4 regions of the Arthrobacter sp. NyZ413 genome follow, and region 2 is predicted to be linked to each of the others. Evidence: riboswitches for the same ligand, from Rfam matches in the RefSeq annotation. Region 2 holds a riboswitch; each other region holds the start of a gene.
The links. Region 2 has a riboswitch for S-adenosylmethionine ahead of metX (homoserine O-acetyltransferase MetX). Riboswitches for the same ligand answer to the same signal wherever they lie in the genome.

Region 1 (7,802 bases), 1.5 Mb from region 2:
GTCCAAAGCGATCGGCCAGTGGTCCGGCTGGACGAGCGCGGCGGCCATTGTTGCGCCGTTGATCGGGGGAGCGTCCGTCGACCTGCTCTCCTGGCGGGTCATCTTTTTCATCAACGTAATTCCAGCCGCCGCCGTGTGGCCCATCCTGATGGGCCTGCGGAAGTCCGACGCAGAGACGGACACCAGCAAGAAGATCGACTACCTTGGCGCATTCCTGGCCATGCTTGGACTGGGCGGCCCGGTATACGCCTTCATCGAGCAAGGACGGATGGGTTGGAACAACATGCTCGTCTGGATCCCGCTCGTGATCGGGGCCATTGCGTTGGCGTTCTTCCTGGTCCATGAAGCCAGGACGCCGGCACCGATGCTGCCTTTGCGGCTTTTCGGCATCCGCAACTTCGGCTGGGGGAACCTAGCAACCCTTGCCATCTATGGGGCGCTGTCCTTTGGCTTCTTTTCGGTGGGCATCTACCTCCAGCAAGTGGGCGGCATGAAGGCCACGACGGCGGGGATCGCCTTGTTGCCTTCCACCCTCCTCCTGATGCTGACTGCGTCCTTCTTCGGCGGCCTCGCCGGCAAGTACGGGCCCCGCTGGTTTATGGCGGCCGGACCGTTCATTTGCGGAATCGGCTTCCTCATGACGCTGACCGTCCAAGACCCGCTGAACTACTGGACGCAGGTCCTGCCGGGGCAGATCGTCTTCGGCATCGGACTTAGCACCTTGGTGGCACCCCTCACCGCAGCGATCCTTGGCGCCGTCCCTACCGAGGAAGCTGGGATCGGGTCTGCCGTGAACAACGCGGTTGCGCGCATCGCGGGTTTAATCTGCATCGCGTTCGCGGGCCTCATTATCGGACCGGTCTTCACCCGCCAGGGTCTCTACAACGCGGTGATCGTCACGGCGGTGCTGTTCTTCATCGGGGCCACGGCTTCCGCCGTCGGGATCCGCAATCCTGTACTGGGAGCCCCGGTGACGGAAGCTGCGGAAGGTTCGGGGCCCGACGACGGCGGGTCGGCTGCCCAGCGGGCGTGACCCGAAGTGGTCCAAACGCGAGCGGGATCAGCGTCCTGCGAGGACGCACCCTTCGTGCTCGATGTCCGTGGCGACCCAGAGAGCCGAAGTCACTTCGTCGCCGAGGTCGTAGTCCCGGCTTTCGCCGCCATGCGCGATCCGGACCACGAGCGCGCCACCGAACGGCTTGCGCCCGATGACCTCTATTTTGGCGTCAAGGTCGATTTCCTCAGCGGAAAGATAACGCAGGAGTTCGGGGTTCTCGTCGCTGATCCGGGTGATCTTGCCCGAATGGCCGTCGTCGAGCTCGATCATCCTGTGTGCATGCGGGAGGTTCACTGAACCGTCGGCCGCCGGGATAGGGTCCCCGTGCGGATCGCGGGCCGGGTTGCCCAGCTTTGCGGCCATCCGCTCAATGAAAGTATCCGTGACGGCATGCTCGAGCATCTCGGCTTCGTCATGCACTTCATCCCAGCTGTAGCCCAACTCGCGGACGAGGTACGTCTCAATCAGGCGGTGCCTGCGCACCATGCCCAGGGCGAGTTCCATTCCCTGCGGCGTCAACGTTATGGCGCTATAAGGCTGGTGGTCCACGAGGCCTTGGTCCTTGAGCTTGCGGACCATCTCGGAAACCGAGGAATTGGCCACGCCCAAGCGCTGTGCGAGCTGGGAGGAAGTGATGGGCTTGTCCTGCCACTCCGTGAAGGAGTAGATGACCTTGACGTAGTCCTCGATCGAGGAGGAGGGCGCACTGGTCTTCACGCTTCCAAGCCTATCGTGAACCGTCACTTCTCAGGCTTTCCGCGCCCGCCAGCTCTGGGTCAGATACGGGAGCATGAGCACATCGCCGTCGACGTGGCCGAGATGTTCGAAGAGGTACCACTGGAGATTGCCCATGACCTTGGCTCGCGTGACGTCGTTGGCCCTCAAGTAGTAGCTGCGCGACTTCACCAATTCGAGGAGATCTTCTGGCGTCACGGGATCCTCCCAGCGGGTCAGGTGGCTCTCGAGCGCCGTGAATTCAGGTCCTATCGCTGGCCGGAAGTCCGGTTTGTGGACGTCGCCGGCGTGCATGATACGGGACAAACGGTGAACCCACGGCACGGAGGTATCCAATTGGTTCCAGACCAATCCGATCACGCCTCGGGGCCGAAGGATGCGGGCCGCTTCCCTGCTGGCCGCGAGGGGGTCGAACCAGTGCCAGGCTTGGGCAACGCTGACGACGTCGAATGCTGAGTCCGCCAGTCCAGTTGCCTCGGCTGTTCCCTCCAAAGCGTTCACCTGCGGGTACGCCTTCCGGAGCTGGGCGAGCATGTCCGAGGACGGGTCCACGGCGGATACCGCCAGTCCGCGCTCCACGAGGAGGGCGGTGAACTTTCCGGTGCCGGCACCGACGTCGGCCGCATCATGCGCACCGTCCGGTATCAGCCAGTCGGCGGAATCCGCGGGGTACCCGGGCCGGACGCGCTCGTAGTGCTCGCCGCCGTCCTGGAAGCTTTGGCCGAGTTCGAGGCGTCGTTGCTCAAAGAGCTTAGGACCGGTTGATGTGCCTTTGGGTCGTGGAACCACCCAGGAACTCCTTCGTGGGGCGTGGAAATACCCTACGAATCTACCTCAATCAGTCAGTGCTGCAGGGTGCGGCGCCGGCGGTCCCCGGAGTGTTCGGGGCCCATTCAGGGTAGCTGCGGTGGTCGTTTGCCGGCACCCAGCGGCCTGCATCAACCACGTAGTCCCAGCCAAGGCCGTCGCTCTTGAGCGCCTTTATTCCGGCAATGAGCCGCGTGGCGTCCTCCAAACGCGAACCGACGCCGAAGCTAGCCCGCAGGGATCCGGACGGAAGGCCGAGCCGCTTGAGCAGGGGATGCGCGCAGAACCGGCCGTCACGCAGGCCAATTCCATGCTCTGCCGCGAGGTACGCCGCGACAAGGCCGGCGTCGTAGCCTTGCAGCGAGAAGTTCACCACGCCGATGGTGTCGGCGGGGTCGGTATCGCTGAAGATCTGGTGGACGGTCACGCCGTCGATTTCCTTGAGGCCGTCGATCAAGTGCGTGCGGATGTCGGCTTCATGGGCGTGCCATTCGTCGTTGTCGAGGCTGGCGATGACCTGGGTGGCCCGCGCAAGCGTAGCGGCGCCGAGGACGTTCGGCGAGCCACCTTCGTGCCTCGCGGGTCCCGTGGCCCAGCTGACGGAATCAAGCCGCGCTTCGCGGACAGCTCCGCCGCCGGCGAGGTGAGGGGTACCGGCGTCGAGCCAGTCGGGGCGGCCCACCAGGACACCCGAGCCGAACGGTGCGTAGAGCTTGTGTCCGGAGAACACCAAGTAGTCGATGTCCGCCGCGGACACATCAATCCGGCGGTGCGGCGCGAGCTGTGCCGCGTCAACCACGATTCGCGCGCCAAACTCGTGCGCAAGCTCCGCCAACGCCTTGATGGGCAGGATTTCGCCGGTCACATTCGAGGCGCCGGTGACGGCAAGGAGGCTGACTCCGCCCTGGGCGAGTGCAGCGCGGACGTTGTCTACGGTCTCCGCCAAGGTTTCCGCCGCGATAATGCTACGGTGCGGAACTCCTTGCCACGGGAGGAGATTGGCGTGGTGTTCGATGTCCAGGTACAGGACTTCGCCAAGGTACCGGCCATCTTCCGCAGGCAAGCAACCAGCCAGGAGGTTGAGGGAATCCGTGGTGTTGCGCGTGAAGATGACGGAGTCGTCCGGACGTCCACCGACGAATTCGCGCACGATGTTGCGGGCGTTCTCATAGACGGAAGTGCTGATTTGCGAAGCGTAGCCGGCACCGCGGTGCACGCTCGCGTAGTACGGAAGGATCTCGTTCAGGTACGCCGAGACTATTGTCAGCGCAGGAGCTGAAGCACCGTAGTCAAGGTTGGCGTACCGGACATGGCCGCCTTGGATCAGTGGAGCCTGCAACTCAGCACCTGTAACGGCGGCCAGCGGGCGGGCCGCGGGGGATTCGACGCTGGAAAATGCTGAAGCAGCGGCGATGACGGGAGAAGTAAACGTAGCTGTGCTCATGGAACCTCACTCAAGAGGGACCCCTGGTGACAGGGGATCCGCGCTTGCCGTATCCGTTCCGGACCGGCCGGGTCGTCACCCGGGGCACCCCGCCGCGACGGAGGGTTGCCGGCCAGCAAACCGGGGTTTCACGCTGGCACTCGTGACCTGTAAAGAGACTAGGACACGGGCGCGGAGGGTTCCAAGGCGGTTCGTATTGTTAAGCGGATATTACGATCGCCGAAAAAACGCCGTTCCGTCGAAGAAAAAGTGGCGGACGCCCCGAAAAAGGGACGTCCGCCGTCGAATATTCAGCAAACCCGATTAGAGGAGATCGTCGATTTCCGGATTGAGCCGCTTGAGGACTTCCGAATGGAGGATCGAATTGGTGGCCACGGCATTGCCGCCGAAAGGCCCGTCAGCGCCTTCCAACGAGGTGAAGCGCCCGCCGGCTTCCGTGACGATCGGCACCAACGCGGCCATGTCGTACAGCGCGAGTTCGGGTTCGGCGGCAATGTCCACGGCGCCTTCGGCCACGAGGCAGTAGGACCAGAAGTCGCCGTATGCGCGGCTGCGCCAGACGTCCTTCTCAAGACCCAGGAAGTTGTCCAGCGAACCCTGTTCCTTCCATTCGGAAAGCTCGGAATAGGACAAGGAAGCGTCCTCCAAGCGAGACACATTGGAGACCTTGAGCCGCGTGGCGGCTGCGAGCGAGCGGCCCATGTAAGCGCCCGAACCCTTGGCGGCCCACCAGCGCTTGCCGAGCGCGGGCGCGCTGACGAGCCCCACCACCACTTCGCCTTCGTCCACGAGGGCGATCAGCGTTGCCCATACCGGCACCCCGCGTACGAAGTTCTTGGTCCCGTCGATGGGATCGATGATCCAACGCCGTGAGCCGTGGCCGCTGCTGCCGAATTCTTCCCCGATGACGGCATCGCGCGGACGGGAACGGGAGAGCTGCCCGCGGATCGCTTCCTCGGCTGCTTTGTCGGCGTCAGTGACAGGGGTCAAGTCCGGTTTGGTCTCGACCTGCAGGTCCAGGGCCTTGAAGCGCTCCATGGTCAGGGAATCGACGGAGTCCGCCAGGACATGGGCAAGCCGCAGGTCGTCGTTGTAGCTCGGATCGGGTTGGGTCATGATTACAAACTACCGTCTATTGTGCGGCGAACTGTGGATGTCGGGGCGCTACTGAGGGGCGGAACTAGGTGACGCTGCCCAGTTCTTTCGTCTCTTGGGCTTCCTGGCGCGGGTCAGCCCCCAGGAGCCGGCGCAACGACGCGAGCCGGGCAGGTCCGGCCTCGCCCGCATGGCCTTCCGCGACCCACGAATCGAGCCCGCAATTGACTGCACTGGCATCATGCTTGCAGCCGCGCTCGCACGTATCCGTGCCGGGTTCGAGGTCGGGGAACGCATGCAGGATGCGGTCGGGATCCACGTGGGCCAAACCGAAGGATCTGATGCCCGGGGTATCGATGATCCAGCTTCCGTCCGGGGCGTCGCTCAGCTTCAAGGCGAGGGCGGAGGAAGAGGTATGCCGTCCGCGGCCGGTTACCGCGTTGACCCCGCCGGTGGCACGTTCCGCGCCCGTGAGGGCGTTGACCATGGTGGACTTCCCGACGCCGGAGTGCCCCAGGAGGACTGTGACTTTGCCATCCAGGTGATTCCGCAACTGCCCGACGGCGCTTCCGTCCAGGCGCGCGGACATGCCGTCATCGGAGCGTGCATCGATACCGGAAGCGTCGGCGTCGGCTGTCCGGCTGATGATGACCGGGAAACCGAGGCTCACATAGTTGGCGAGCAATTCGCCCGGGTCCTTGACGTCCGCCTTGGTGACGAGGAGCAGCGGCTCAATTCCGGCGTCGTACGCTGCCACGAGGGCGCGGTCGATGAATCCGGTGCGCGGCTCGGGATTGGCGGCGGCGACCACCACCACGAGCTGGTCGGCGTTCGCGACGACGGCCCGCTCGACGGGGTCGGTGTCGTCGGCACTGCGCCGCAGCAGGGTCTTGCGCTCTTCCACGCGCACCAGCCTGGCGAGGGTGTCCGGCGCGCCGGACACGTCTCCGACGAGCGCCACGAAATCGCCGGGCACCACAGGGGAGCGCCGCAGTTCGCGGGCACGCGCCGCGATGACGACGCGCTCGTGGTCGGAGCCTTCGCCCACCACCGCGGTGTAGCGGCCGCGGTCCACCGTGATGATGCGCCCGATCACCGCGTCATCGTGGCTGGGACGGTCTTTTGTGCGGGGGCGTGAGCCCTTCTTGTTGGGGCGGATCCGGACGTCGGATTCGTCCCAGGAACGTGCGTCGCGGGCCATTGTCAGTTGCTGGACCCTGCCGAAGCCGTGCCACCGGCGGGGGCGTCCGCGGCCAGCATCGCCGTCCAGATCTGCGGAAATTCGGGCATCGTCTTGGACGTTGTGGCGATGTCCTCCACCTGGACGCCCTCGACGGCGAGTCCCAGGATCGCACCCGCCGTCGCCATGCGGTGGTCCGCATAGCTGTGTACGACGCCGGCATGCAGCTTGGCGGGCCGGATCACCAGGCCGTCGCTGGTTTCCTCCGCGTCCCCGCCCAGGCGGTTGATCTCGGCAACCAGAGCGGCAAGCCGATCGGTTTCGTGCCCGCGCAAGTGGGCGATCCCGGTGAGCCGGGAAGGTCCGGACGCCAAGGCGCACAAAGCGGCGACCGTGGGGGCGAGCTCGCTTGTTTCGTCGAAGTCCGCTCCCAGGATTTCCGCGCCGCCGGTGACGGTGAGCGTGCCGTCCGCCAGCGTGACTGCGGCCCCCATGGTTTCGAGGATGCCGCGCCAGAGGTCGCCCACCTGGGTTGTATTGCTTGGCCAGTTGGGGATGCGGACGGTTCCCTTGGTTGCCAGCGCAGCGGCGAGGAACGGGCCGGCGTTGGACAGATCCTGCTCGATACGTTCGTCGAACGCTTGAATCGGGCCGGGGGCCACACGCCAATGGTTCGGAACCGAGTCATCCACGTGGACGCCGACGCCCCTCAGGACGGCCACAGTCATGTTGATATGGTCCAGGCTCGGAACGGGCTTGCCGACATGTTCAAGGTGCAGGCCCTCTTTGAACCGGGCACCGACGAGCAGGAGGGCAGAAACGAATTGCGACGACGCGCTCGCGTCGATGACCAAATGGCCCCCGCGGACCGAGCCGGTGCCCGATATTTTGAACGGCAAGGACGTGGCCGGCTGCCCGTCCTCCGTGCCGACATCGACTCCGAGGGCGCGGATGGCTTCGATGATTGTACCCATGGGTCGCTTGCGGGCATGGGGATCGCCGTCGAAGACCGCGTCGCCTTGACGAAGCGCGGCGAGGGGCGGGACGAACCGCATGACCGTGCCGGCAAGCCCGCAATCGATGGTGGCAGTGGATGCGGTAGTCGTCGGGTCGATCGGCGTGATCTCAAGGTCCGGGCCGTATTGCCCGTCGCCGGGAACCTCCGTGACGATGGCGCCAAGGCTGCGCAAGGCTTCGATCATGAGGGCTGAATCCCGCGAATGCAGCGGAGCCCGCAGCCTGGACGGCCCGTTGGCCAACGCCGCGAGCACCAAGTACCGGTTGGTCAGGGATTTTGAACCCGGAACCGAGACGGTGGCGTCCACGGGGCGTGCGGCGAAGGGTGCCGGCCACAAGGGAAGCGATGAGTCCGTGGTGCCCTCTGCCAAATTGCCGGGCTGCGTTGAATTGCCTGCGTGCGTTGCGGGGGTTCCTGGCATTGCTTCGTTATGCTCCAACTGCGTGGTCTACGGCCTTGCGAACGG
Region 2 (7,802 bases):
GTGGCTGTATTCGAGGTTTGCCAGTCCGATGTGATCTGGACACCAGGGGCGTACAGGTCAACGCAGGATCCGTAGTTTGAGAAGGATGCCTGCCCGTCGAAGCTGTCGCTCGCGGCGACGGTGATGGCGGCGGGCACCCGGCTGGGGGACAGGGTGCATGCGTCCGTACTGGAATTTCCTGCCGCCAGGGTGACGGTGATGCCGCTGTTGATCGCGCCTTGGACGGCGTCGTCCAGGCTTTGGTTTGCCGGTCCGGAGAGGCTGAGGTTCGCGATGGCAGGCTGGCCGGCCTGGTGCTGCTGGACTATCCAGTCCAAACCGGCAATGACGTCGGAGGAGTAACCCGTGCCGTCACAGCCCAGGACCCGCACCGGGACGATGGTGGCGGACTTTGCCACGCCGTAAACGCTTCCGGCCGCGATGCCGGCAACGTGGGTCCCGTGCCCGGCTTCCGAGATGGTCGGGTCGGTGCACGGAGCGTTGGCCGCTTGTCCCGAGAAGGCACTCCACCCGGTAGTTACCCGGCCGCCGAAGTCTTGGTGCGTACCCAACACCCCGTTATCCACGACGTAGATGGACACCCCGGCCCCGCTTGACGGTGGTGTGTAGCCCCCGGACAACGGCAGGGCCCGCTGGTCGATGCGGTCCAGGTTCCACGGAGCCGGCGACTCGGTGCCTGAAATCCGGACGGGCGTGTCCAGTTCCACCGATGCCACGCGGCTGGACTTCGCCAGCTGCGCTGCCTTGGCAGGCGTCGCGGTGACAACTGCGCCCTTCACGGCGTGCGTGAAGGTCTTGTCCACTGCGACTCCCTCCGAGCGCAGCTCCTGGGCCTTGCCGGCGACGTCCGTCCCTGGCACGTAGTGGACCAGGTAACGGTCCTCGCCCGCCGCGGGGCCAGTGCTTGCCGCGGGGCCAGTGCCCGCCGTAGGGCTGCTGTCCGCCTGGGCGGGGAGCGGGACTCCGAAGGTGAAACCCGAAGTGAGGAGGAACAGGGCTATCGGAACGAGGCCGAGCGGCTTTTTCACGATCTTCAATCTTCCTGTGGCGCGCAGTGCTGGTGGAGGCATTCGACGGCGGAGACTACTTCCCACCATTCTATCGAGCCACATGCGCAACACGCGCCCCTTCTTTTTCAGGACGCCCCTGTCCGTGCTTGGCGAATAAAAGGCCATCAATTGTCACAAAGTCGTCATAATCTTCGTCAGGAGGGTGCCGTTTTTCCTAGACTCTTCACACAAGGTCATGAGTGCCAGCAACAGCCCCGGCTTGCTGGCCGGCAACCCTCCTCTCGCGGTGGGGTGCCCCGGGTGAAGACCTGGCCCTTCGCTTTTTTGGCGGCGGGCAAGCGCGATGTGAGGTGTCAACGAATGACAATTGCTGCAACAGCCGTACCCCTTTCCGGTTCCTCGGACGGAACCCTCAAATACCAGTCCGTCGGCGCCCTTGAGCTCGAAGCCGGCGGTTTCCTTCCCGGCGTCGTCCTCGCGTACGAAACGTGGGGACAGCTCAACGCGGACGCTTCCAATGCCGTCCTCGTGGAACACGCCCTGACGGGAAGCACGCATGTGGCCCGTGGCGACAGCGACGAGGAAGGCTGGTGGGAGCACCTCGTCGGTCCCGGGGCCACCATCGACACAGACCGCTACTACGTGGTCTCCGTCAACATCGTGGGAGGGTGCTACGGAAGCACAGGGCCGTCGTCGTCCGCTCCCGACGGGAAACCCTGGGGTTCCCGCTTCCCGCTGGTGACGCTGCGGGACAGCACCGTGGCCGAAGCGCGGCTGGCGGACGCACTGGGGGTCAGGAGTTGGCACACGGTGGTGGGCGGGTCCATGGGAGGCGCCCGTGCGCTGGAATGGGCAGTCACCTTCCCGGACCGCGTCAAGCGGTGTGCGGTCATTTCGGTGGGTGCCCACAGCACTGCCGAGCAGATCGCCTTCGCCCAAGCCCAGACGCTAGCCATCCGGCAGGATCCTGCTTTCAACGACGGCGACTACTACGGCCAGGCCGCCCCCGAAGCGGGGCTCGCGCTTGCCCGGCGCATCGCCCACATCACCTACCGTTCGGCGCATGAGTTCGACTTCCGCTTCGGACGCAACCCCCAGGGCGCCGAGTCGCCGCTCGACGCGGCACGCCTGGACCGCCGCGGCCGCTACCAAGTGGAAAGCTACCTCGACCACCAAGGAAGCAAACTGGTCAAGCGTTTCGACGCCAACAGCTACATCGCCATCACCGAAGCCCTCATGAGCCACGACGTCACGCGCGGCCGGGGCACTTTGGAAGACGCGTTGTCCGTGGCCACGGCGGAATTCTTCGTCGCGGCGGTGAACTCGGACCGGCTCTACTTCCCGGAACAGTCACGCGAACTCGCGAACGCCCTCCCGGGCGATGTGCCTGTCCACGTGATCGAGGCGCCCATCGGGCACGACGGATTCCTCACCGAAATCGGCCAGCTCGGTCCCCAGCTGCGGGACGCCTTCTTCGGCTGATGCTGCTTCTTCGGCTGATGCTGCGCCTCTTGGGCGGCTTCAGCCGTTCATGATCTCCTGGCGGAGCTTCATGTAGTCCTCCATGGCAATTTTCCCGTCGCTGTACTGCTGGTCGAGTTCGGCCAGTTTGCGGGCACGGTAGCCCTGCGGGGCGGCATCATGCGGGAGGGTGCTGTTCGCTGCCGGAGCGGATGACGACGGCGGAGCGGCCTGTGGTGCCGGAGGCTCCGGCGGATACATGCTTGGATCGTACGGCCTGGGATCGTAGCGGCCCGGGGGTGGCGGGTTCATGGGAGCCGGACCCGGAGGATAGGGGTTCTGCCCGTGCGGTCCTTGGTTGTAGTTCCCGGGCGGGCCGACGGGGAAATTCCGGTAGCCGTTGGTCTCGAACTCGTCATTCCGGGTCCTGCGCATGCGCGAGCGGTTGTACATGCGGATTCCCATCGGAATCAGCCAAAAGCAGACGATGATCCAGAAGAACATACTGTTCACGGTAGCGGCCTCCCTGTCTTCCTCCAGCTTAGACCCGCACCCGCTAGCCCCGGGGCACGGGCGAACCGGCGGAACCGAAGACGGGTCCCGGCGTCGGGCGCTTTGGCAGGATTCCATCGCCGGACGACTGGTGGCGGATCCGGCGGATGACCCAGGGAACGAAGTACTCGCGCGCCCACACCAGGTCTCCGGACCGTGCCTCGCGCCAACTGCGGGGCGGGAGGGGCTTGGGCAGGAGTGGCTCAAGGCGGTGTGGCACGTTGAGGGCATCGAGCACCATCGCGGCAATCGTATGGTGGCCAAGGGGCGAGAAATGCAGGCGATCCGCGTCCCACATCTGCGAATCGGCGAGTTGGCGCAAGGACCACATGTCCGCCACCACGGCGTCGTGCCGGGCGGCCACCGTCCGCAGGTTCTCGTTGTAGATGGCCACTTTCCCGCGGATGCGGCTCAGTACCGAAGATGCGGTGTCCGGTCCATTGAACAGGACTACGGTCGCGCCTTCGGAACTGAGCGTCTGAACGGCGGCATCGAGTTTTTCGGCCAGGGCATCGGGGTCGCCTCCTGGCCGGATGAGGTCATTGCCGCCGGCGGAAATGCTCACGAGGTCGGGCCTGAGCTCCATGCACGGAACAAGCTGTTCATCGAGGATCTGCTGCAGCAAACGCCCCCGGATGGCGAGGTTGGCGTAGGCGAAGTCCTGGTGCCCGCGGCTCAATTCCTCGGCCACGCGATCAGCCCAACCGCGGTGGCCGCCGGGACTGTGGGGCTCGGGATCGCCGATGCCCTCTGTGAAGGAATCACCTAGAGCCACGTACCGGGTCCACGGGTGAAGTCCTTCCCCGGGATCGTTGACCGCCGTGGAATCAGTGTCACTCACGTTCTATCCTGCCTTTGCTGCGAAGCTACATGGCGTAACTAGTTACTCGTCGGTAACTGTAAGAATAGACCCATGAGTCAAGCTGCCGCCTTTCACGCCCCGTCCTTTTCGGATCCCGTAGTCCTCTGGTCCCATGAGGAAAACGAACGGGCGGGAAGGCCCTTGCTGGTGATGTTGCACGGCTACGGATCCAACGAGCAAGACCTCTTCAGCCTGGCAGAGCTGCTGCCTTCGGAGTTCGTCGTAGCCTCCCTGCGGGCGCCCCTCGCCACGGGCCCGGGCTTCACGTGGTTCCCGCTCACGGCGTCCATCGACTACTCGCTCGAGGCCGTGAAGGACGCCGCGGAGTATGTCCTTTCCTGGCTGGACTCGGTCAAGTCCGGCTTCAGTTCCGTGACGCTCCTCGGTTTCTCGATGGGTATGGCGATGGCCACCTCCGTGTTGCGGCGGCGCCCCGCCGACTTCGCCGCCGTCGTCGGTCTTTCAGGTTTTGCCGTCGACGCCGGAACGGACACCGCGTTCCGCGACGCCGAACTGGACGGTACCGTTCCGCTCTTCTGGGGACGGGACCAGCAGGACCCCGTCATCACGCCGGACAAGATCGAATTCACCATGGGCTGGGCGCGCAAGCACACCGACCTCACCAAGGTCCTCTATTCGGGCATGTGGCACGGCATCAACCAACAGGAAATCGGCCACGTCCGGGAGTTCCTGGAACACAAAGTCCTCACCAACTAAGAGTTTGTGTACACATCACACCCGTTAAAACGGCTCTTGAGGGGTATTAGGTGTACACAAACTCCTAGGAATCCTTGGTGATGCGGACGGTTTGTCCGTTGACGCTCACGGTGTCGCCCGCATGGAGCTGGCGGCCGCGGCGTTCGTCGATGTCTCCGTTGACCTTGACCAAGCCGTTCTTGATGAGCTCGGTGGCTTCCACGCCGTCCTCCACAAGGTTGGCGAGCTTCAACAGCTGGCCAAGGCGGATCATGTCGTCACGGATGGGGATCTCTTCGATTTCCGGGTTGCTCATACAAGCAATCATGCCTGACGGACAGCCTTCGGTACTTTCCAAAGGCCGGTAGGCTAGGACACGCAGCTTTCCTGCAAAGCATTCCCCTTGATGACTGTTCCCCTAGAGCAAAACCGCGGACCGCACCCAGCGGCCCTGTAGAACATTGGAGTACCCATGGCAGCAAAATCCGTCCTCGACCAGATCATTTCCCTCGCCAAGCGGCGCGGCTTCGTGTTCCAGGCCGGTGAAATCTATGGTGGCTCGCGTTCCGCTTGGGACTATGGGCCCCTCGGTGCCGAACTGAAGGAGAACATCAAGCGCCAGTGGTGGCAGAGCATGGTCCGTGGCCGCGAAGACGTGGTGGGCTTGGACTCCTCCGTGATCCTGCCCCGCCAGGTATGGGAAGCTTCCGGACACGTCGAGGTGTTCTCGGACCCCCTGGTCGAGTGCCTTTCCTGCCACAAGCGTTACCGCGCAGACCACCTCGAGGAAGAATACGAGGAGAAGAAGGGCCGCCCGGCCGAGAACGGCCTCAAGGACATTGCCTGCGCCAACTGCGGCACCCGCGGCGAATGGACGGAACCGCAGGAATTCTCCGGCCTGCTCAAGACCTACCTCGGGCCGGTGACCAGCGAAGAAGGCCTGCACTACCTCCGCCCGGAGACCGCACAGGGCATCTTCGTGAACTTCAACAACGTCCTGACCACCTCGCGCAAAAAGCCGCCGTTCGGCATCGGCCAGATCGGCAAGTCCTTCCGCAACGAGATCACGCCGGGCAACTTCATCTTCCGTACCCGCGAGTTCGAACAGATGGAAATGGAATTCTTCGTCGAGCCCGGCACGGATGAAGAATGGCACCAGTACTGGATGAAGGAACGCATGTCCTGGTACACCGGCCTGGGCATCCGGCCGGAGAACCTGCGTTTCTTCGAGCACCCGCAGGAAAAGCTCAGCCACTACTCCAAGGGCACCACGGACATCGAGTACCGCTTCGGATTCCAGGGCTCCGAATGGGGCGAGCTCGAAGGCATCGCCAATCGGACGGACTTCGACCTTTCGACCCACTCGAAGGCGTCCGGCCAGGACCTGAGCTACTTCAACCAAGCCACCGATGAGCGGTACACCCCGTACGTGATCGAGCCCGCCGCCGGCCTGACCCGCTCCTTCATGGCCTTCCTGATCGACGCGTACACGGAGGACGAGGCCCCCAACACCAACGGGGGCGTCGATGTTCGTACGGTTCTCCGACTGGACCCGCGCCTTGCTCCGGTCAAGGCGGCGGTCCTGCCGCTGAGCCGCAACGAGTCCCTGTCCCCGAAGGCCAAGGACCTCGGCACACAGCTGCGGAAGAACTGGAACATCGATTTCGACGACGCCGGTGCCATCGGCCGCCGCTACCGTCGCCAGGACGAGATCGGCACGCCGTTCTGCATCACCGTTGACTTCGACACCCTTGACGACCAAGCCGTCACGATCCGTGAGCGCGACACCATGAGCCAGGAACGCGTCTCCCTCGACAAGGTTGAGGCCTACCTTGCCGCGCGCCTGATCGGCGCCTAGGAATGGCCCTCGAGTACCGCGAATGGCGGGAGGGCGACGACCTCGCCCTCCTGGAAATCTGGGGTGACCCGGAGACGTTGCCTGCCCAGCAATTCCGCGCAGCCTTCGCGCCGTCGAGCGACGGCGGGCAAGGCCGGCAGTGGCGCCGTTGCATCGTGGCCGAGGACGTCGTTGACGGCGTCGGCATCCCGGTGGCCGCAGGTGTGGTCCACGAAGCATCGCTGCATCCGGAACGGCTGTGGGCCTACATCGAGGTCGCCAAGGACCATCGCCGCAGCGGCATCGGGGCCACGCTCCTGACCATGCTGCGGCACGAAGCCGCAGAGTCGCCGTCGGGAGTCAGCAAACTGCGGAGCAAAGTGGAACCGGGAACCCCAGGGGCGGCGTTTGCCGAATGGGCAGGGCTTGCCCCTATCCAGCGTTCGCAGCTCGTCGTCGTGGATCCCGAGCCCTTGAAGCTCCCGGTGTTCGGAGACGGTTCCGAGGAAGCGGCGTCCGAGCAAGTGGAGGACCTTGCCACGGGGTCCGTCGAGTTGAGCGACGTCGTCGGGCGCTATTACACGGCGGTGCACCATTGGGACAGCCCGGGCGAACTGGGCATTCCCAGAGTGCAGCGCTTGTTCCTGGATGAGCTCGCAGGAGCCCATGGTGCGCTCGTGCTGCGCGCACCCAAGGCCAGTGCGTTCGGTGTGGACGTACCGGCGAGCCGCAAGGGTAAGCTGCAGGCCTTCGCCATCAGCTACGCGCAAGGCAACTCGGATGACCCCTCTGAAGTGTTCCTGGGCCACGAGCCGCGCTTGGAGGAAGGCCCGGCACGCGAAGCCGTGCGCGATCTGCTCGCGCTGATCGCGTACCAACACCCTGTGCTGCTGGAAGTGGACGATTCCATGACGGCCCTGCGCGCCGTCGTGGATCCCCTGCTGGATCAGGGCAAAGCGAAGCTCCGCGGAGCCGACACCGTGGTAGTCAGCGACTGAACCTGTCCCTTTTCTCGCGCGTGCGGTGGCCGTTTCTTTTTTGAAACGGCCACCGTTACGCGTTAACCCGGAACATCTTGACGGCGTTGCCATGTGGGTGTAGGCCTTACCGGGTAAGCCCCGGCCGCTCGTCTGGCGGGTAGGCGGCAGGAAGCACGGATCCGGTCTCACACACGAGAATCGGCGGTAACACCCATGAATGGAACAGCGCTCGACGGACTGCGCGAACAGCTTCGCGGGCAACTCGTCACGCCCGATGATCCGGACTACGATTCAGCCCGTTCTGTCTACAACGGAATGGTCGACAAACGACCTGCCGGCATCGCCCGTGTGGCGCAGGTTGCAGACGTCATCGCATGCGTTAACTTCGCCAGGGAGAACTCGAT
Region 3 (7,802 bases), 1.9 Mb from region 2:
CCAAATCGAGTTCGGCTCTCAATATTTTGGTATACAAAAGGTCCGATGAAGGGATTGTTGCATGCGATTTTCCCGCGAGATTTCGGGATTTTAGGCGTGTTTTTCCGTGAGAACCTGTTCAGTACCCTTCACTTGGCATGCCAAAAGATCTATGATCGTCTCCACTGACGCGGTCCGCCCAGCCGTCCCCCCCACAGCACCCCACCAGCAAAGGAAGACACGTGACCCTGATCCTCTCGGCCTCCGAGCTCAGCTCCCTGGCGAACATGGCTGCCACCATCGACACGATCGAGAGGGCATTCCACAGCCTCGCAACGGGAACAGCGCACCAACCGGCCCCCGCATCCCTCCACCTGCCCTCATCGGATGCCAAGTTCCTGCCGATGGCCGCACTGTCCGACGTCGACCGCTTGGCTTCAGTGAAACTGCTCGCCGACATTCCCTCCAACCACGAGTCCGGGCTCCCGACCCAGCGGTCCACAATTCTGTTGAGCTCGCAAGCAACGGGGGAGACGTTGGCGATCCTCGATGGCCGTGTCCCTACGCGCATCCGTACAGCCGCGGCAAGCGCTGTGGCCAGCAAGCACCTGGCCAACCCGGATTCCTCGGTCCTGGGCCTCGTCGGCGCCGGGGCCCTCGCAGTGGCCCACGTGGAGGCGATGGTGGAGGTACTGCCGATCGAGAAGGTCGTTGTGTGGTCTCGCACGGAGGAGACACTCGAGAAGTTCCGTGCCCAGACGGCCCACCACAAGGTGGACATCGTGGCCGCTGGTTCTGTGCAAGAGGTAGTGGAATCGGCGCACGTGCTCTGCACGCTTACTCCCGCTACGGAGCCGGTAGTGTTCGGAGAATGGTTTGCTCCGGGCCTCCACGTGAACGCCGTAGGTTCGCGCCCCCGCCCCGAGCACCGGGAAATTGACTCGGAAGGAGTGCTGAAATCGCGGGTCTTCGTCGACAGCCTGGCGACCGCCAAGGAGAAGTCCGGAAACCTCATCATCCCGGTTTCAGAAGGCGACTACGGCTTTGACCGGGTGGAGGCGGAGCTGGGCGAGGTGATTGCCGGAAGCAAGCCGGGCCGGACGGCGACAGACGACATCACGCTGTTCAACTCGGTCGGAATCGGCCTCCAGGACCTGGCAATCGGGCGCTTGTTGTACGACCGCGCCCTAGAATTTGGCCTAGGGCTTCGCGTGGATCTCGCCCGCTAGGGCGGGGCGCCAGCTTGGGGCGGGGCGCAAACTTGGGGCGGGGCGCAAACCGGGCCAGCGGAAGGAAGAACACATGTCGGCGGAAGTGCTGGACGAGAACTCCGTAGGGTCGCCGTCGCGCGCCACGAGTGTCTACGAATGGATCCGCGAACGCATTATCGACGGGACGCTTCCGCCGGGAGAAAGGATCCGCGAGCGCGAAGTGGCCGAAAAACTGCAAGTGTCCCGAGTGCCGGTGCGCGAAGCCTTGCCCCAGCTCGAAAGCGAAGGCTACATCACCACGACTCCCCGTCGCGGCGCAGTGGTGACGCACGTGACGCTTCGCGCCGCCACCGAGCTTTTCGATGTCCGCTCAAGCTTGGAGGTCCTCGCCGCAAGATTGGCTGCCGAGGCGTGTTCAAAGGGAGCGTCGGCCGACCGTCTCCGCGAGGTACTCAGCGAGGCCCTCCAAGCGACGGAAGCCGATGAAGCCGTCCACATCGCCGACGTGAACTCACGGCTCCACGAGGAGATCCTGGCCCTGAGCGGGAACAGCCTCCTGCAGAAGCTGATGACCCCGGTGAATGGCCACGTCCGCCGCCTCTTCCATATCGCCGCTGACCGGGACCAGCACGAACTGCACCGCGAACACATCGCGATTGTCGAGGCCATCCTGCGCGGCCAAGGCGATCTTGCGGCGGCCCTCTCCTATGCCCACGTGGAGCAAAGCCGCAACGAGTGCCTGGCCATCATTGGAGGTTCCTGAACGGCGCAGCCGGATCCGACGCCAGGACTGCACGGATCCAGCAGGATCGTCCGGCCCTCCCGCAACACGTGCCGGACGGCCTCTGTCTCGGCGCCGCCGCGATGGCGCACAATTGAGGCGTGCGCACATTTGGGGTGGAAGAGGAGTTGCTGATCGTCGATCCTGTGACCGGCGAGCCGCTGGCCCTTGCCGACGCGCTCTTGTCCGGCATTGGCCAGGACCCGCATGACGACGAGAATCCGGACGACGCCAATCCGGACGGCTCCGACGGCCCTGACACCGGCCTCAGCCACGAGCTCAAGCTTGAGCAGATCGAAACCCAGACCCGCCCGTGCCGTAGCTATGCCGAACTGTTGCACCAGATCAGGAGGGGACGGGGGCTTGCGAGCCGCGCTGCCCGCCGCCACGGCGCGGCGATAGCGGCCTTGGCAACATCGCCGGTGGATTCGGCGACCCACACCACCCCGGATCCGCGGTATGCCATCATGCTCGAACGGTTCGGCATCACAGCGCACGAGCAGCTCACATGCGGATTCCATGTCCACACAGCCGTTGAGTCGCCCGAGGAAGGCGTGGTTGTCCTTGACCATATCCGGGACAAACTCGCGGTCCTGACGGCCATCAGCGCGAATTCGCCCTACTGGCGCGGGCTCGCAACAGGGTTTGAAAGCTACCGGACGCAAGCCTGGAACCGCTGGCCTTCGTCGGGTCCTTCGCCAATATACGGTTCCCTGGCTTCCTACCGTCGGGTGGTCCGGAGGTTGATCGAGACGGGGGTGTTGCTGGACGAAGGCATGATCTATTTCGACGCCCGCCTGTCCCGGCATGTTCCCACTGTTGAAGTGCGGGTTGCCGACGTCTGCCTCCGCGCCGAGGACGCGGCCCTCATCGCGGTGCTCGTCAGGGCCCTCGTGGAGACCGCGGTGCGTGAACACCATTCCGGCGTCGAACCCGCGTCCGTTCCCACCGCGCTCTTGCGGTTGGCGTCGTGGCAGGCCAGCAATTTCGGCCTCCGCACGGAACTGCTGGATTTTGGTACGTTCCGGCCGGAACCCGCGGCCGACGTCGTCTGGTCGCTTGTGGAGTACCTCGAACCCGTCCTTGCCGAACAGGGCGAGTTCGATCTTGTCCAAGCCGGCGTGGCGGCCCTTTTGGGCCGCGGAAACGGGGCGATTGAACAGCGCACCGTCGCCGGGCGCTGGAGCCGGAACCACAACGGCAGGCCCGACGCCGCCGGACTGGCCGCCGTCGTCGAGCACGCCGTGCAGATCACCATGGGTTCCGAAAAGGACGAGACCGACACCAAACCGCAACCCGTCCTTACCTGGGTGCGGCAAGACTGGCGCGAGGCCCCCAGCTAAGCCGGCACTACACCTGCTTGAGGGCCCGTTCCAGGTCGCTGATGAGGTCGTCCACGTCCTCGAGTCCCACCGACAAACGCACTACGCCGTCCGCCAGGCCGATGGCGGCGCGGCCTTCGGGTCCCATTGCGCGGTGCGTGGTGGTGGCCGGGTGGGTGATGAGGGACTTCGCATCGCCCAGGTTGTTCGAGATGTCGATGACGCTGAGCCCGTTGAGGAGCGCGAAGGCGGCTTCCTTGGCGGTGCGCCCGGCCGACGGCAACAGCTCGAAGGTCAGGACCGTTCCGCCGGCCTTCATCTGCTTGGCGGCGAGCTCGTACTGGGGGTGCGATTTCAGGAGAGGGTACTTGACCCAGCTGATGGCCGGTTGGTTTTCGAGCCACTCGGCGATCCGCAGGGCCGAGGCCGAGGAGTGGTTGACGCGCAGGCCAATGGTCTCCAGGCCTTTCGTCAGGACCCAGGCGTTGAACGCGGAAAGCGACGGGCCGGTGTGGCGCATGAGCTGCTTGACGGGGCCCTCGATGAACTCTTTGGTGCCCAGGATCGCGCCGCCCATCACGCGGCCTTGGCCGTCGATGTGCTTGGTGCCCGAGTAGACAATGACGTCGGCGCCGAGGTCGCCGCAGCGCTGTAGCAGGGGAGTGGCGAAGACGTTGTCGGCGACGACGGTCGCGCCGGCCGCGTGGGCGAGTTCGCTCACGGCCGCGATGTCCACGATTTCCTGCATGGGGTTCGACGGCGACTCGAAGAACACCGCGGTGGTGGGCACCGACAAAGCGGCACGCCACTGCTCGAGGTCCGGGCCGTCGACGAAGACGGTTTCGACTCCCCAGCGGGGCAGGATCTCGTTCAGGATGACGAAGCAGGAGCCGAACAGCGAACGGGCCGCGACTACGCGGTCACCCGCGCCGAGCAGCGCGCCCAGGGCTGTGAAGACAGCAGACATGCCCGACGCCGTCGCGAAGCAGGCTTCCGTTCCTTCCAGCAGGCGGAGCCGCTCCTGGAACGTGGCCACGGAGGGGTTGCCGTAGCGCGAGTAGACGAAGCGTTCGTCCTCGCCGGTGAACGCGCGCTCGGCGGCCTCGGCGGATTCGTAGACGAAGCCGGAGTTCAGGAAGATGGCCTCGGAGGTTTCCTGGAAGTTGGTGCGGTCAAGGCCGCCGCGGACTGCCTGGGTGTCAGGGCTCCAGCCGGCGGCGTCAGGATTGAAGGTCACTTAGATTTTCCCCAGGTTCGTCGGAAGTCCACGGTTTTTCCAGCCGTTCACGGTTCGTTCGCCGTAACGGTCCGGTTCCCCCTCAAAGCCTTCGAGGACGTTGTAGGAGGTGAAGCCTGCCTGCGTCGCGGCGATGGCTGCGGCGATGGAGCGCTGGCCTGAGCGGCACAGGAAGACAAGTTCGGTGCCTTCAGCCTCCGGGGCTTGCTGCTTCAGCTCTTCGATGAAGCGGGCGTTGGGGATTCCCCCGACCAAGTTCCACTGGATGAACAGGGGATCGTTATCGGTGGCTTTGGTGTCCGGGATGCCGATGTGGGCCCATTCGCCCTCCGTGCGGACGTCCACCAGGATGGCGCCTTGCTCCAGCTTGGCCCAGGCGTCGTGCGGGCTGAGGTCGCCTGCGTAGCTCATGCGTGGCCCTCGCCGTCGAACTCTTCGTCGGCCTGGTCAAGGGCGTCGACGGCGGTGGCAACCGCGGCGTCAGCGCTGGCGATCGCCGCCGGCAGGATGATGGCCTGTGCCACGATCACGTCGGTGCCGTTGAAGGTGGCGGCGGGGCTGCCGTGCAGCACGTATCCCTCGGCCAGGGCAGTGGAGATCCGCTCGCAGAATTCCCGTGTGTCGGGACCCGTGATGAGGCGGTAGGAGAGTTTGTCTTCAGTCGGTTCAGGCATTGCGGTGCTCCTCAGTCACGCTTGCAGTTCGAAAGTGTCGATACGCCGAGTAGTCACCTGAGGCACCCCGCCGGAGAGAGGGTTGCCGACCAGCAAGTCAGGGCTTCGCGCTGGCGCTCATTACTCAATAAGAAAAGTAACATCCACGACGGCGGCCTGCATCACCGGGCGTCGTCATGTTCCGTAACCGGCCACGCGGCGGGCTACAGACCCCGAATTGCCTTAGCCGTCCGATTCATTTTGGAGCGGTTCCAGGCTCGCTTGGAGACCCGGCGGCAGGCCATCGAAACGGGAGGCGACCCCGGACGGTGAGTGGTGGAACGTGGACCCTTGGTGCCTGCGCATTTCGAGAAGCTCGTGGACTGGGATTCCGGTGGCGGTAGCCAGTGCATGAAGCGAAAGGCTGTGGTGGTGGGCCAGGGCGAAAACTACGCCTGAGAGGGCTTCCACGCCTTCTGTTTCGTAGATTTCCCTTACGAGGTTGGCCATTCCACGCGCATCTTCGATCGATCCTGCCGAAGCGGCAGCCGCCATGGATGTGAGCGACCATGCCGCGGAGTCAGGACTGATGTAGATGCTCATGTCGATACCTTACGGATTAGGGACCTCCTGTGGAATGGGAGGAGCGGTTCGTCGTACAGGGAAGCCTGATGCGCCGGCCCCAGAACCGGCGCATCAGACGTTGTTAGCCGGCCGCCAGGCGCCGGATCAGCGCCGCGTGGCCGGGGAACGTCGAGACAAGCGACTCGACGTCCTCGTAGGTGGGTTTTGCGGAGTCCGCTGCTTCGTATCCGGGTGACAGGCTGCAACCGACCAGGGCGAACCCTCTTCCAGCGAGCTCGGCCCCGAACCACGTCGAGTGCGGAGCGATGCCCTGCAAGCTCTCGCCGGCCTCCGGGTCCGCTCCAAGGAGTGCCTCGGAATAGCCGTGGTCCGGGGAGAACACGTGCATCCTGATGGGCGCCCCGAGGTGGAAGAACCACAGCTCGTCTTGCTTCAGGGTGTGCAGCTGGAGGATGTCGCCGGCTTGCAGCAGGTACCAATTGGAGCTGTAGAGCGGGTGGCTGCCGCCAAAACGCGGGGGCAGGCCGGAGCCCGGGATGTCCTCGTCGCTCACGAGTGCCGGCGCGAACCAGCCGCCCACGCTCGCGGGGGACATGTCCAGGCGCTTGATCCAGTCCTCGGCCGTGTCAGTCATCGACCGGATCCTTCAGCGAGAAGCACACGGTGATGCCGATGATTTCGTCACTTCCCAGGGCGCGGAGCAGTCCTTTTTGCGTCACGATGTCCACGTTCACCATGCCGCCGTCCTTGGTGGGGACGGCGATCGTCTCATGGAAGTTCAGCAGCGGCTTCCCGCTTGCCATGACTTCCTTGTCGTGCGCCACGTGTTCGGCCCGCGAGTCCTGGTGGCCGATCAGCTCCGACTTGCTCATGCCCACGAGGTCGGCGAAGTTCTGGTTGACCCACAGGAAAACCGAGTTCGCGTCCTTGACCACCCAGTACACGCCGTCCTGGCGGTCAAGCACGTCGGCCACGCTCATCGGCGGGACCGTGGGAAGGATGACCGGGTCCGCGGTGGCGCCGAGTCCCGGGGCAACCGGGGTGGAGGTCATCGCGCAGCCTCCGCTCCGCCGTCGGCCTCCAGCCTTTCGGCCAGGTCCTGGGCGAGGGCCACCATGGTCATGGTGGGGTTCCACGACCCGCCGGTGGGCCACAGGCTGCCGCCCGTGATGAACACGTTCTCCACTCCGTTGAGCCGGTAGTCGGTCCCGACGACGGCACCCTCCTCCTCGCCGATCGGCAGGCTCGAGCTTTCGTGGACCAGGCCCGGGACGCGGCGTTCCGGGATGGTGGGCCGCTCGCCCGACCACGTGCCGTCGTCGGGATCTCCGTGCCAGTATTCGACGCGCTGCGCGCCGTCCGGGGACAGGACGCGCTCGAGCATCTGGAAGGTGCCCTCGTCCATCGTGTCCCACGTTTCGTCGTCAGTGGCGTTGGCCAGCACCTTCAAGGTGACGTTGCAGGTGGGGTCCGCGCCGCCCGACAACCGCAAATGGTTCTCCGGGTTCGCCTCGTCCAGTTCACCCAGGACGGCGCACACGAACACGAGGTAGTCCTCCGAAGACCGCAACTGCGCCAGCGAGGCCGTGGCGACGACGTCCGGGGCGTAGCGCTCGGACTTCTGGGCGTTCTTGTCCGGGCAACGGTCGGACAAGACCGAAAGCTGGACGTGGTATTGCATGCCGGCCTTGCTCTTGCCGGCCAGGTAGATCGCCGCGAGCTCGAGTTCGCCGAGTTGCTCGCTGAATTCGAAATCCTTGCGCGGAACGCGGGCCACTACCGAGGTGATGAAGTGGGCGCTGAACTGTTCACCGGCTCCCTTGACCTGCGGGAAGGAATTGAGCACGAGCGTCGCCGGAGGAAGGGTCCCCATGGCCAGCACGAGGTTGGCGTCGCCGACGTTCACCACGCCACGGTTGGTGTTCAAGGCAGTGGCTTTTCCGTCCTGCTGGAGCACGCTCAAGACAGTGCAATCCGTGACGACCCGCAGGGCCGAACCCTTGCCCTGGGCTTCGAGCGCCGCTTGCCGGTCCG
Region 4 (7,802 bases), 400 kb from region 2:
GTCAACAGTTGCGGCCAGAATTGGGACAGGCCGCCGCCGTACAGCAAGCCGCCCGCCGTCTTGACGGATGGAACGGCGAAGAAGCCGAGCGACAAGGTGCCCCAGAGACCGCCCACAAAGTGGACGGCAACGACGTCGAGCGAGTCGTCCAGGCCGATCCGGAACTTCAAGCCGATCGCGAGCGCGCAGACAACTCCGGCGAGCACTCCGATGGCGATCGCGCCCACGGGATCCACGAAACCGCAGGCCGGAGTGATTGCCACCAAGCCGGCGACGGCGCCGGATGCGGCACCGAGCGAGGTCGCGTGGCCGTCGCGGAGCCTTTCGACCAGGAGCCAGCCCATCAGCGCGGCACTCGTCGCCAGGAGGGTGTTCGTCCACGCGAGCGCGGCGATCCCGTCAGCGGCGAGTTCGGAACCTGCGTTGAAGCCGAACCACCCAAACCACAGCAGGCCTGCGCCGAGCATCACGAACGGAAGGTTGTGGGGTTTGATGTTCGGGTCCTTCATGAAGCCAAGCCTCTTGCCCAGGACCACTGCGAGCATCAGCCCGGCCATGCCCGCGTTCATGTGGACCACCGTGCCGCCGGCGAAGTCGAGGGCCGAGATCTTGCTGCCGATGATCCCCGTAGAGCCGAAGAGGCCACCGCCCCAGACCCAGTGGGCGATCGGGGCGTAGACAATGGTGACCCAGAGCCCGGCGAACAAGAGCCAGGGACCGAACCTGACGCGTTCCGCGACGGCTCCGCTGATGAGGGCCACGGTAATAATGGCGAAGGTGGCTTGGAACCCGATGAAGACCATGTCCGGCAGGCCCGGCGCTTTGCCACCGATGGCGCTGGCCAGCCCGGTCAATCCGAAGTTCGCGAAGGGGTTTCCGATGAAGCCGCCCATCGTGTCCGGACCGAAGGCGAGTCCGTAGCCCCAGAGGGCCCAGACCACCGCGACGACGCCCATAGCGCCAAAGCTCATCATCATGATGTTGAGGACGGATTTCATCCGGACCAGTCCGCCGTAGAAGAATGCCAGACCTGGCGTCATCAGCAGAACCAGGGCGGAAGCGGCCAGCATCCAGGCGGTAGATCCGGGATCGAGCGTCTGGGGGTTGATGTCCAGCCCGACGCTGAAAAACGCTGTGTCCATTTTGGGAGCCTTCCTGCATGTTCGGCGCTCCATGGCGCCCGCACGGCGAGACCATTTTTAAAACGAACAGGTCTTGGTACCAGGAGGTGTACCGACCTTGACGAGTAACCCAAGCTCGAAGCTACAGAAGCCCTGTTTCCACATGTGGCACAGATCATTTCCAGCATGTAACGCGAGGGGCGTCGTCGTTAATTTCTCAAGTCGGCAGAGTTTCGGGCGTGTTACACGGCGTGTTGCGGGGCCGACTACAAGCTCAGCGGCTCGCTGCGGGCACCAGGATCCAGAGCACCTCGACCGGCTCATCCGTCGGGTTGACCCAGGTATGCGGCTCGCGTCCTGGGAAGGACAAGGTGTCCCCTTGTTCGAGCTCGTACTCGTCGTTGGTAAGGATCAGCCGGATGCGGCCTTTGACCACGTGCAATACGTCGACGTCGCAGTCAACCGCGTAGAGCTCGGATTCCCCGCGCCCCCTCGGCTCGATGGACGCTTGCAGGACTTGCACGCGCCGTTCGGACCGGGCAGTCAGGAGACGCTCCACGATCCCCTGGCCGCCCAGCGAAATCCGTGGACCGTCGTCGCGGCGGGTCAGGTGGGTTTCCGGCGCCGCGAAAAGCTCGCCGATCGAGACTGAGAGCACCTGGCACAACGTCACAAGGGACGCGACCGACGGCGACGTGAGGTCGCGTTCCACGCGGCTCAGGAAACCCTTGGTCAGGCCGGTGGCGTCGGCGACCTGTTCGATGGTGAGACGCTGCGCTTGGCGGGCGGCGCGGATTCGGGAACCGATGGCAACGGGGGCGTTGCTTGGTTCAACGGGGAGAGCCTTCATTCACGAACCTTTCAGGCCGTTCCGGCGGCCCTGTCATTTCAGCAATAGTAGTCGCATCTTGACTGTTACTCGCATCACTACGTATTCTAATAGGCAACAAGTGTTGTTTGTGAGGCATTCATCACAAACCGCTCCCCAACTCACCAGAGCAGAGAATCGGCGAGTCGAAAGCGCAAAGCGCGGGCCGCCGTCGTCCTCCCCAACCGACTCTGCCAAACCCTCAGGAGCCAACCGTGGACTTCATCAATATCGCGATCGTGGTGGTGTATTTGCTCGCCATGCTGGCCTTTGGCTGGTGGGGCAAATCGCGCACCAAGAACAACAGCGACTTCCTCGTGGCCGGTCGCCGCCTTGGCCCGATGCTCTACACGGGCACCATGGCGGCAGTGGTCCTTGGCGGCGCGTCCACGGTGGGCGGCGTCGGTCTCGGCTACAAGTTCGGCATCTCCGGCATGTGGCTGGTTGTCGCGATCGGTTCGGGCGTGCTCCTCTTGAGCCTGCTCTTCGCCGGCACCATCCAGCGGCTGAAGATCTACACGGTCTCCCAGATGCTGAGCCTGCGTTACGGTCAGCGCGCCACGCAGACTTCCGGCATCGTGATGCTCGCCTACACTCTCATGCTGTGCGCCACGTCCACCGGCGCTTACGCCACGATCTTCGTTGTACTCTTCGGCTGGGAGCGCTGGCTCGCCATCGCCGTCGGCGGTGCGATCGTCCTCGTGTACTCGACCATCGGCGGCATGTGGTCCATCACCCTGGCCGACCAGGTGCAGTTCATCATCAAGACCGTGGGCATCTTCTTCCTGATGCTTCCCTTCGCGCTCAACGCGGCAGGCGGCTTCGACGGCATCCGCGCACGCGTCGATGCCAGCTTCTTCCAACTTGACGGCATCGGGCTGCAGACCATCATTACGTATTTCGTGGTCTACACCTTGGGCCTGCTGATCGGCCAGGACATCTGGCAGCGCGTCTTCACGGCCAAGACCCCGAAGGTCGCCCGCTGGGGCGGCACCACCGCCGGGCTCTACTGCATCCTCTACGGCATCGCCGGCGCACTGATCGGTCTGGCCGCCCGGGTGGCCCTGCCCAACATCGACGTCAAGTCGCTCGGCAAGGACGTCGTGTACGCCGAAGTCGCAACCCACATCCTGCCGATCGGCATCGGCGGCCTGGTCATGGCGGCAGCAGTCGCCGCCATGATGTCCACCGCTTCGGGAGCCCTCATCGCCGCGGCAACGGTGGCGCGCGCCGACGTCGTGCCCTTCGTCGCCAGCTGGTTCGGCAAGACGATCACCACGGACGACTCCACCAACCCCGAGCACGACGTCAAGGCAAACCGCTACTGGGTCCTTGGACTGGGCGTTCTCGCGGTACTCATCTCCATGGCGGCGCAAGACGTCGTGGTGGCGTTGACCATCGCCTACGACATCCTGGTAGGCGGACTCCTCGTCGCGATCCTCGGCGGTTTGGTCTGGAAGCGCGGCACGGGCATCGCCGCCGCATGGTCCATGGCCGTCGGCTCGGTGCTCACCCTGGCCTTGCTCATCGCCTACGCCACAGGCGCCATCCCGAGCGAAGACGGCGTCTACGCCAACGAGCCGATCTACTACGGCCTTGGCGCATCGCTGCTCGTCTACATCGTGCTCTCGCTCCTCACACGGCCCACCGACCCGGAGGTCCGCGAAGCCTGGGACCGCCGCGTCGCCGGAGCGGTCACCGAGGAACTCCCCTTGGATGCCCACCCGGTCGCCACGCACTGACCGTCACCGCATCGATTACGACGTCGGCGCCGCACCTTCCAGCCGGAAGGCGCGGCACCGACGTCGTGCTTAATATGGGAAACTTTTAGCCCTTTGGCGGCGAGCTGCGCCTACAGTAGAGGCAGCTTCAAGAGATGTGGCGCCAAGCTCCGACTTGCCACACGCCAACCCCATGTTCACGGGTGGTTCGGATGGGAAGCGGCCCGGCCCCGGACCAGAGACAACCGGACGGGCAAGAGCACCTCCGCGAGGAGCAGGCAATGCCTTTGCAATCCATAACCGTAGGCGGGCACCACACAGAGGCGGGTGCGCCTGGCGTTCAGGCGGGTCCGTCCGCGCCTCCCCCGAGCCACAGGTGCGAGGAAAGCGTGCGGGTGGTTCCCGGCGTCGACCTTGCACTAGGCACCATCACGTTCCTGGTGGACGGGCGCCTGGAGCGCTACTGGCATCACGAACCGCGGCTCATCACGCAAATACTGTCGTGTTCCGTCCGACCGGTTCGCTGGTTCCCGGCCACGCGCAAACTCACCCTCACGGTCGCGGCGGCCGGGCACCGCAACGGCGTGGAGCGGCATTTCATCCTGAGCGCGTTCTAGCCGCGCGGGTTACTCGGCCTCGTCAGCCTCGCGATGCTCCTCCGCCTCGTCGAGCGGAACGGTGCGTTCGTCGTCGTCGAGGACCTCGGATTGTTCGTCCCAATCCTCGTCGACTTCCAGGTCTTCGCTGTAGTCGTAGGCGGGATCGGCCTCGACCGTGGGCCGGTCGGGGTGGGGGGCGTGGGCGCCGGTGCTGTCCATGGTGCAACCTCCGTTCGACGTGGCGCTGGTCTGTCACGAGCAAGCCTGCTTAAGCTTCTTCGTGGACCCTGTCCAACCATCCCAGCACTGCCTATTCCGGTGGTCAAGGCTTCCCCGAAGGAGCCCGTTTTTACGGTGCGCCTAAACTGTCCAGTGAGGTTTGCCAGCCGGAAATCCGCGGAATTTGGCGGTAAAGTGGACATGCAATGAGGCGATGAAGCCCGCCCCAGCAACCCAGGAGTACCGGTGCACCCGCACGCAAAATCCTCACATCCAACCCCTCCCGCCCAAGAGGCCGCGGGTCCCGCAGATCCTTTGGCGAGTCCCGCAGAACCTTTGCCAAGTCCCGCAGAAGAGGCACCGGCCCCCCAGACTTCCCCTTCGTCGTCGGACATCAAGCGCTGGCGGCAGTACCTCGCCGACGAACGCGCCGAAGCCGCCGTCTACCGCCAACTGGCACAGCGCCGCGACGGTGAAGAACGGCAAATCCTCCTGGCCCTCGCAGACGCCGAAGGCCGCCACGAAGCCCACTGGCTCAAGCTCCTTGGCGAACACGCCGGGATGCCACGAGCAGCTTCGGGACGCAGCCGGATGCTCGGCTTCCTCGCCCGGAATTTCGGTTCGGTGTTCGTCCTCGCCCTTGCCCAGCGTGCCGAAAGCCGCTCCCCCTATGCCAAGGACCCCGCGGCCACCCGCGCGATGGCCGCTGACGAACAGATCCACGAAGAGGTAGTCCGCGCCCTCGCGACCCGGGGCCGCAACAGGCTCTCCGGCACCTTCCGCGCAGCCGTATTCGGCGCGAACGACGGCCTGGTCAGCAACCTTTCGCTCGTGATGGGCATGGCGGCCACCGGAGTTCCTGCCGCGGTGGTCTTGTTCAGCGGCATCGCTGGCCTCCTCGCCGGCGCGCTGTCCATGGGTGCGGGCGAATACGTGTCCGTCCGCTCCCAACTCGAACTCCTCCGCGCCACGCGTCCCACGCAGGCCACGCTCACCGCGGCACCGTCGCTGGACCTCGAGCACAACGAACTCGTCCTGGTCTACTTGGCCCGTGGCATGTCCCACGAAGCGGCCGAGCACCGCGCCGCGGAACGCATGGGCCTCTTCAGCTGCGATTGCGATCCCAGCCTCTCCCTCCACCCGGAAGAAGAGGAAACGGTGGACGAACATGAGGCCGTGGGCTCGGCTTGGGGCGCCGCATTGTCCAGCTTCTGCTTCTTCGCTTCGGGCGCCATCGTGCCCATCCTGCCGTTCATTTTCGGCATGACCGGCTTCGCCGCGCTCGCTGTAGCCGGTACGCTGGTGGGCATCGCTCTCCTGTCCACGGGCGCCGTCGTCGGCCTGTTGTCCGGAACGTCACCGCTTACCCGCGGCCTCCGGCAGCTCGCGATCGGCCTCGGCGCCGCGGCCGCTACCTACGGGCTGGGTCTCGTTTTCGGGGCCGTGATCGGATAGGGGCGCCTCTCTGTGCTTCGGCACGGGGATCAGGGACTTTGGGGGGAAGTAGTGCACTCGAATAACGGGTTCGACGGCGGCCTGCCGCCGCCGCGCACCGGAACGGTTGCCGCCGTGGTCCGGAATTTGTTGGTTGTGGGAATCGTAGCCACGGTGGCGGTGCTCGTCAGCGGGTTCCTCCGTGGGGACCCGGCAATCACCTCCTTGGTTCCGGGGTTTGCCCCTCCAACACATGGTCCGGCTACGGCCGCTCCCGGGCACGCGTCGGGGCAAGCCGCGCCGAAAGCAGCCCGGGCTCCGGACACGCCGCCGCCCGGGTACGAGGAAGCGGACCACCCCTTGGGCACCCCCGCCAAACCGGCCGTCGCCAGCGATTCCTACAAGTTCCTGGCAACCAACGATGACGGCACGCCAGTCGGTTACTCGCCGTGCCGTCCCCTGCACTACGTGGTCAACGCGGCCCAGGCTCCCGCCGGCTCCGAAGGCCTCATCTCCGACGCAATCGCGAAGATCGCCGCAGCCACAGGCCTCTCGTTCATCGATGACGGCACCACTGAGGAGAATCCTTCGGAAAAGCGAGATCCCTACCAACCGGACCTCTACGGAGACCGGTGGGCGCCGCTCCTGATTTCCTGGACCACGCCCGAGGCAGCTCCGGCCTTGGCCGGGTCCGTCATCGGCACCGGCGGCAGCACGATGTACAGCTTCACCACGGGTCCGAAGAGCTACGTCACAGGCAGCCTGGACCTCGACGCGCCACAGATCACCGAGCTCCTCGGCATCCCCGGCGGTTCGCACTATGTTTCGGCCGTCATTCAACACGAGCTAGGACATGTGGTGGGCCTGGACCATGTCCAAGACCCGGTCCAGCTCATGTACCCCGAAATCGGCGCCCCCGATGGCCTGGCCGCCGGCGACCTCAACGGACTCTACAAACTGGCCTCGGCCCCGTGCCGGAAGGATTTGTAGGGGGCAGCCCGTCAGCTCAGCGCTGTCTCCCGCGTGCGGGATGGCTTGAAGATGGCTCCGGCTCCAGGATGGCCGGGTATCTCTATCCGGGCATGGCTGTGGACTTCGTTGACCGTGGCTTTGGTGTGCTCGGCGATCCGTTCCATGGTGGTCACCCACATTCCGTCCATTGACTTCACGCGTTCAATCAACCGTTCCAGGGCAACAGCCTTGGACGGGCGCCCCGAGATGAAGGGGTGGTTGGTCAGGACGAAGCAACTGCCTTGGGAGTGGTGGGCTTCGGCTTCCAGAGTCCACATGTCGAGGACCTTGGACGGGCTCTCGATCACTCCGCTACCCGTTACTCCCGGATAGAACGCGTATTGCTCCCAGTCATCGAGCGTCCAGTCCACGGGAATTTCCACGATGTCGCGGGAATCCGTGTCCTGGGCCTCGCCTTGGGCGACGGCCATTCGATAGGGGGCATCGCCGTCGAGCAGGCTTGAATCGTAAAGGAAACCGCGGTCCGCGAGGAGTGCCGGCGAATGCCAATTCAGCTCCCACCACGGGGCCCGATACCCGACGGGTCGCACGCCGGCGACCTTGGCGAGCGCTTCCAGGCCACGGTCAAGGTAGCTTGCCTCGGTGGCGGCGTCGATTCCCTGCATGGGCTCGTGGAGGTAGCCGTGGTGGGCAACTTCGTGTCCGCCGTCGACGATCCGCCGCACCACGTCAGGGTAGCTTTCCGCAGTGAATCCAGGGATGAAGAACGTGCCTTGGATCCCTTGGCGCTCAAGGATTTTCAGGAGGCGCGGGACGGCGACCTTCGGCCCGTAGGACTGGTGGCTCATGAGGGACATGCGCCGTGTTG

Region 1: linked by a shared signal. The riboswitch ahead of ABCW42_RS13930 (aminotransferase class V-fold PLP-dependent enzyme) and the one ahead of metX (homoserine O-acetyltransferase MetX) in region 2 are both predicted to bind S-adenosylmethionine.
Region 3: linked by a shared signal. The riboswitch ahead of ABCW42_RS18510 (DUF1737 domain-containing protein) and the one ahead of metX (homoserine O-acetyltransferase MetX) in region 2 are both predicted to bind S-adenosylmethionine.
Region 4: linked by a shared signal. The riboswitch ahead of ABCW42_RS05075 (hypothetical protein) and the one ahead of metX (homoserine O-acetyltransferase MetX) in region 2 are both predicted to bind S-adenosylmethionine.

What each region holds. Positions count from the first base shown of each region.
Region 1 covers NZ_CP155434.1:2,980,258-2,988,059, reverse strand. Annotated here, with positions in the region: gene ABCW42_RS13945 (MFS transporter) at 1-1,033, shown strand, start outside; gene ABCW42_RS13940 (metal-dependent transcriptional regulator) at 1,061-1,774, opposite strand; gene ABCW42_RS13935 (class I SAM-dependent methyltransferase) at 1,805-2,581, opposite strand; gene ABCW42_RS13930 (aminotransferase class V-fold PLP-dependent enzyme) at 2,631-4,043, opposite strand; SAM riboswitch class IV at 4,079-4,191, opposite strand; gene hisN (histidinol-phosphatase) at 4,347-5,159, opposite strand; gene rsgA (ribosome small subunit-dependent GTPase A) at 5,224-6,339, opposite strand; gene aroA (3-phosphoshikimate 1-carboxyvinyltransferase) at 6,342-7,757, opposite strand; gene ABCW42_RS13910 (DoxX family protein) at 7,765-7,802, opposite strand, start outside.
Region 2 covers NZ_CP155434.1:1,445,786-1,453,587, forward strand. Annotated here, with positions in the region: gene ABCW42_RS06765 (S8 family serine peptidase) at 1-1,028, opposite strand, end outside; SAM riboswitch class IV at 1,242-1,357, shown strand; gene metX (homoserine O-acetyltransferase MetX) at 1,371-2,492, shown strand; gene ABCW42_RS06775 (hypothetical protein) at 2,532-2,975, opposite strand; gene ABCW42_RS06780 (SGNH/GDSL hydrolase family protein) at 3,028-3,864, opposite strand; gene ABCW42_RS06785 (alpha/beta hydrolase) at 3,937-4,602, shown strand; gene ABCW42_RS06790 (RNA-binding S4 domain-containing protein) at 4,667-4,897, opposite strand; gene ABCW42_RS06795 (glycine--tRNA ligase) at 5,054-6,439, shown strand; gene ABCW42_RS06800 (GNAT family N-acetyltransferase) at 6,442-7,416, shown strand; gene ABCW42_RS06805 (FAD-binding oxidoreductase) at 7,612-7,802, shown strand, end outside.
Region 3 covers NZ_CP155434.1:3,962,011-3,969,812, reverse strand. Annotated here, with positions in the region: gene ABCW42_RS18535 (ornithine cyclodeaminase family protein) at 222-1,208, shown strand; gene ABCW42_RS18530 (GntR family transcriptional regulator) at 1,282-1,953, shown strand; gene ABCW42_RS18525 (glutamate--cysteine ligase 2) at 2,073-3,314, shown strand; gene ABCW42_RS18520 (O-succinylhomoserine sulfhydrylase) at 3,322-4,530, opposite strand; gene ABCW42_RS18515 (rhodanese-like domain-containing protein) at 4,531-4,941, opposite strand; gene ABCW42_RS18510 (DUF1737 domain-containing protein) at 4,938-5,204, opposite strand; SAM riboswitch class IV at 5,217-5,329, opposite strand; gene ABCW42_RS18505 (hypothetical protein) at 5,427-5,786, opposite strand; gene ABCW42_RS18500 (cupin domain-containing protein) at 5,890-6,402, opposite strand; gene ABCW42_RS18495 (PAS domain-containing protein) at 6,395-6,820, opposite strand; gene ABCW42_RS18490 (GMC oxidoreductase) at 6,817-7,802, opposite strand, start outside.
Region 4 covers NZ_CP155434.1:1,049,361-1,057,162, reverse strand. Annotated here, with positions in the region: gene ABCW42_RS05090 (ammonium transporter) at 1-1,142, opposite strand, end outside; gene ABCW42_RS05085 (helix-turn-helix domain-containing protein) at 1,396-1,971, opposite strand; gene ABCW42_RS05080 (sodium:solute symporter) at 2,250-3,731, shown strand; SAM riboswitch class IV at 3,857-3,976, shown strand; gene ABCW42_RS05075 (hypothetical protein) at 3,992-4,327, shown strand; gene ABCW42_RS05070 (hypothetical protein) at 4,337-4,528, opposite strand; gene ABCW42_RS05065 (VIT1/CCC1 transporter family protein) at 4,865-5,983, shown strand; gene ABCW42_RS05060 (matrixin family metalloprotease) at 6,035-6,952, shown strand; gene ABCW42_RS05055 (polysaccharide deacetylase family protein) at 6,964-7,802, opposite strand, start outside.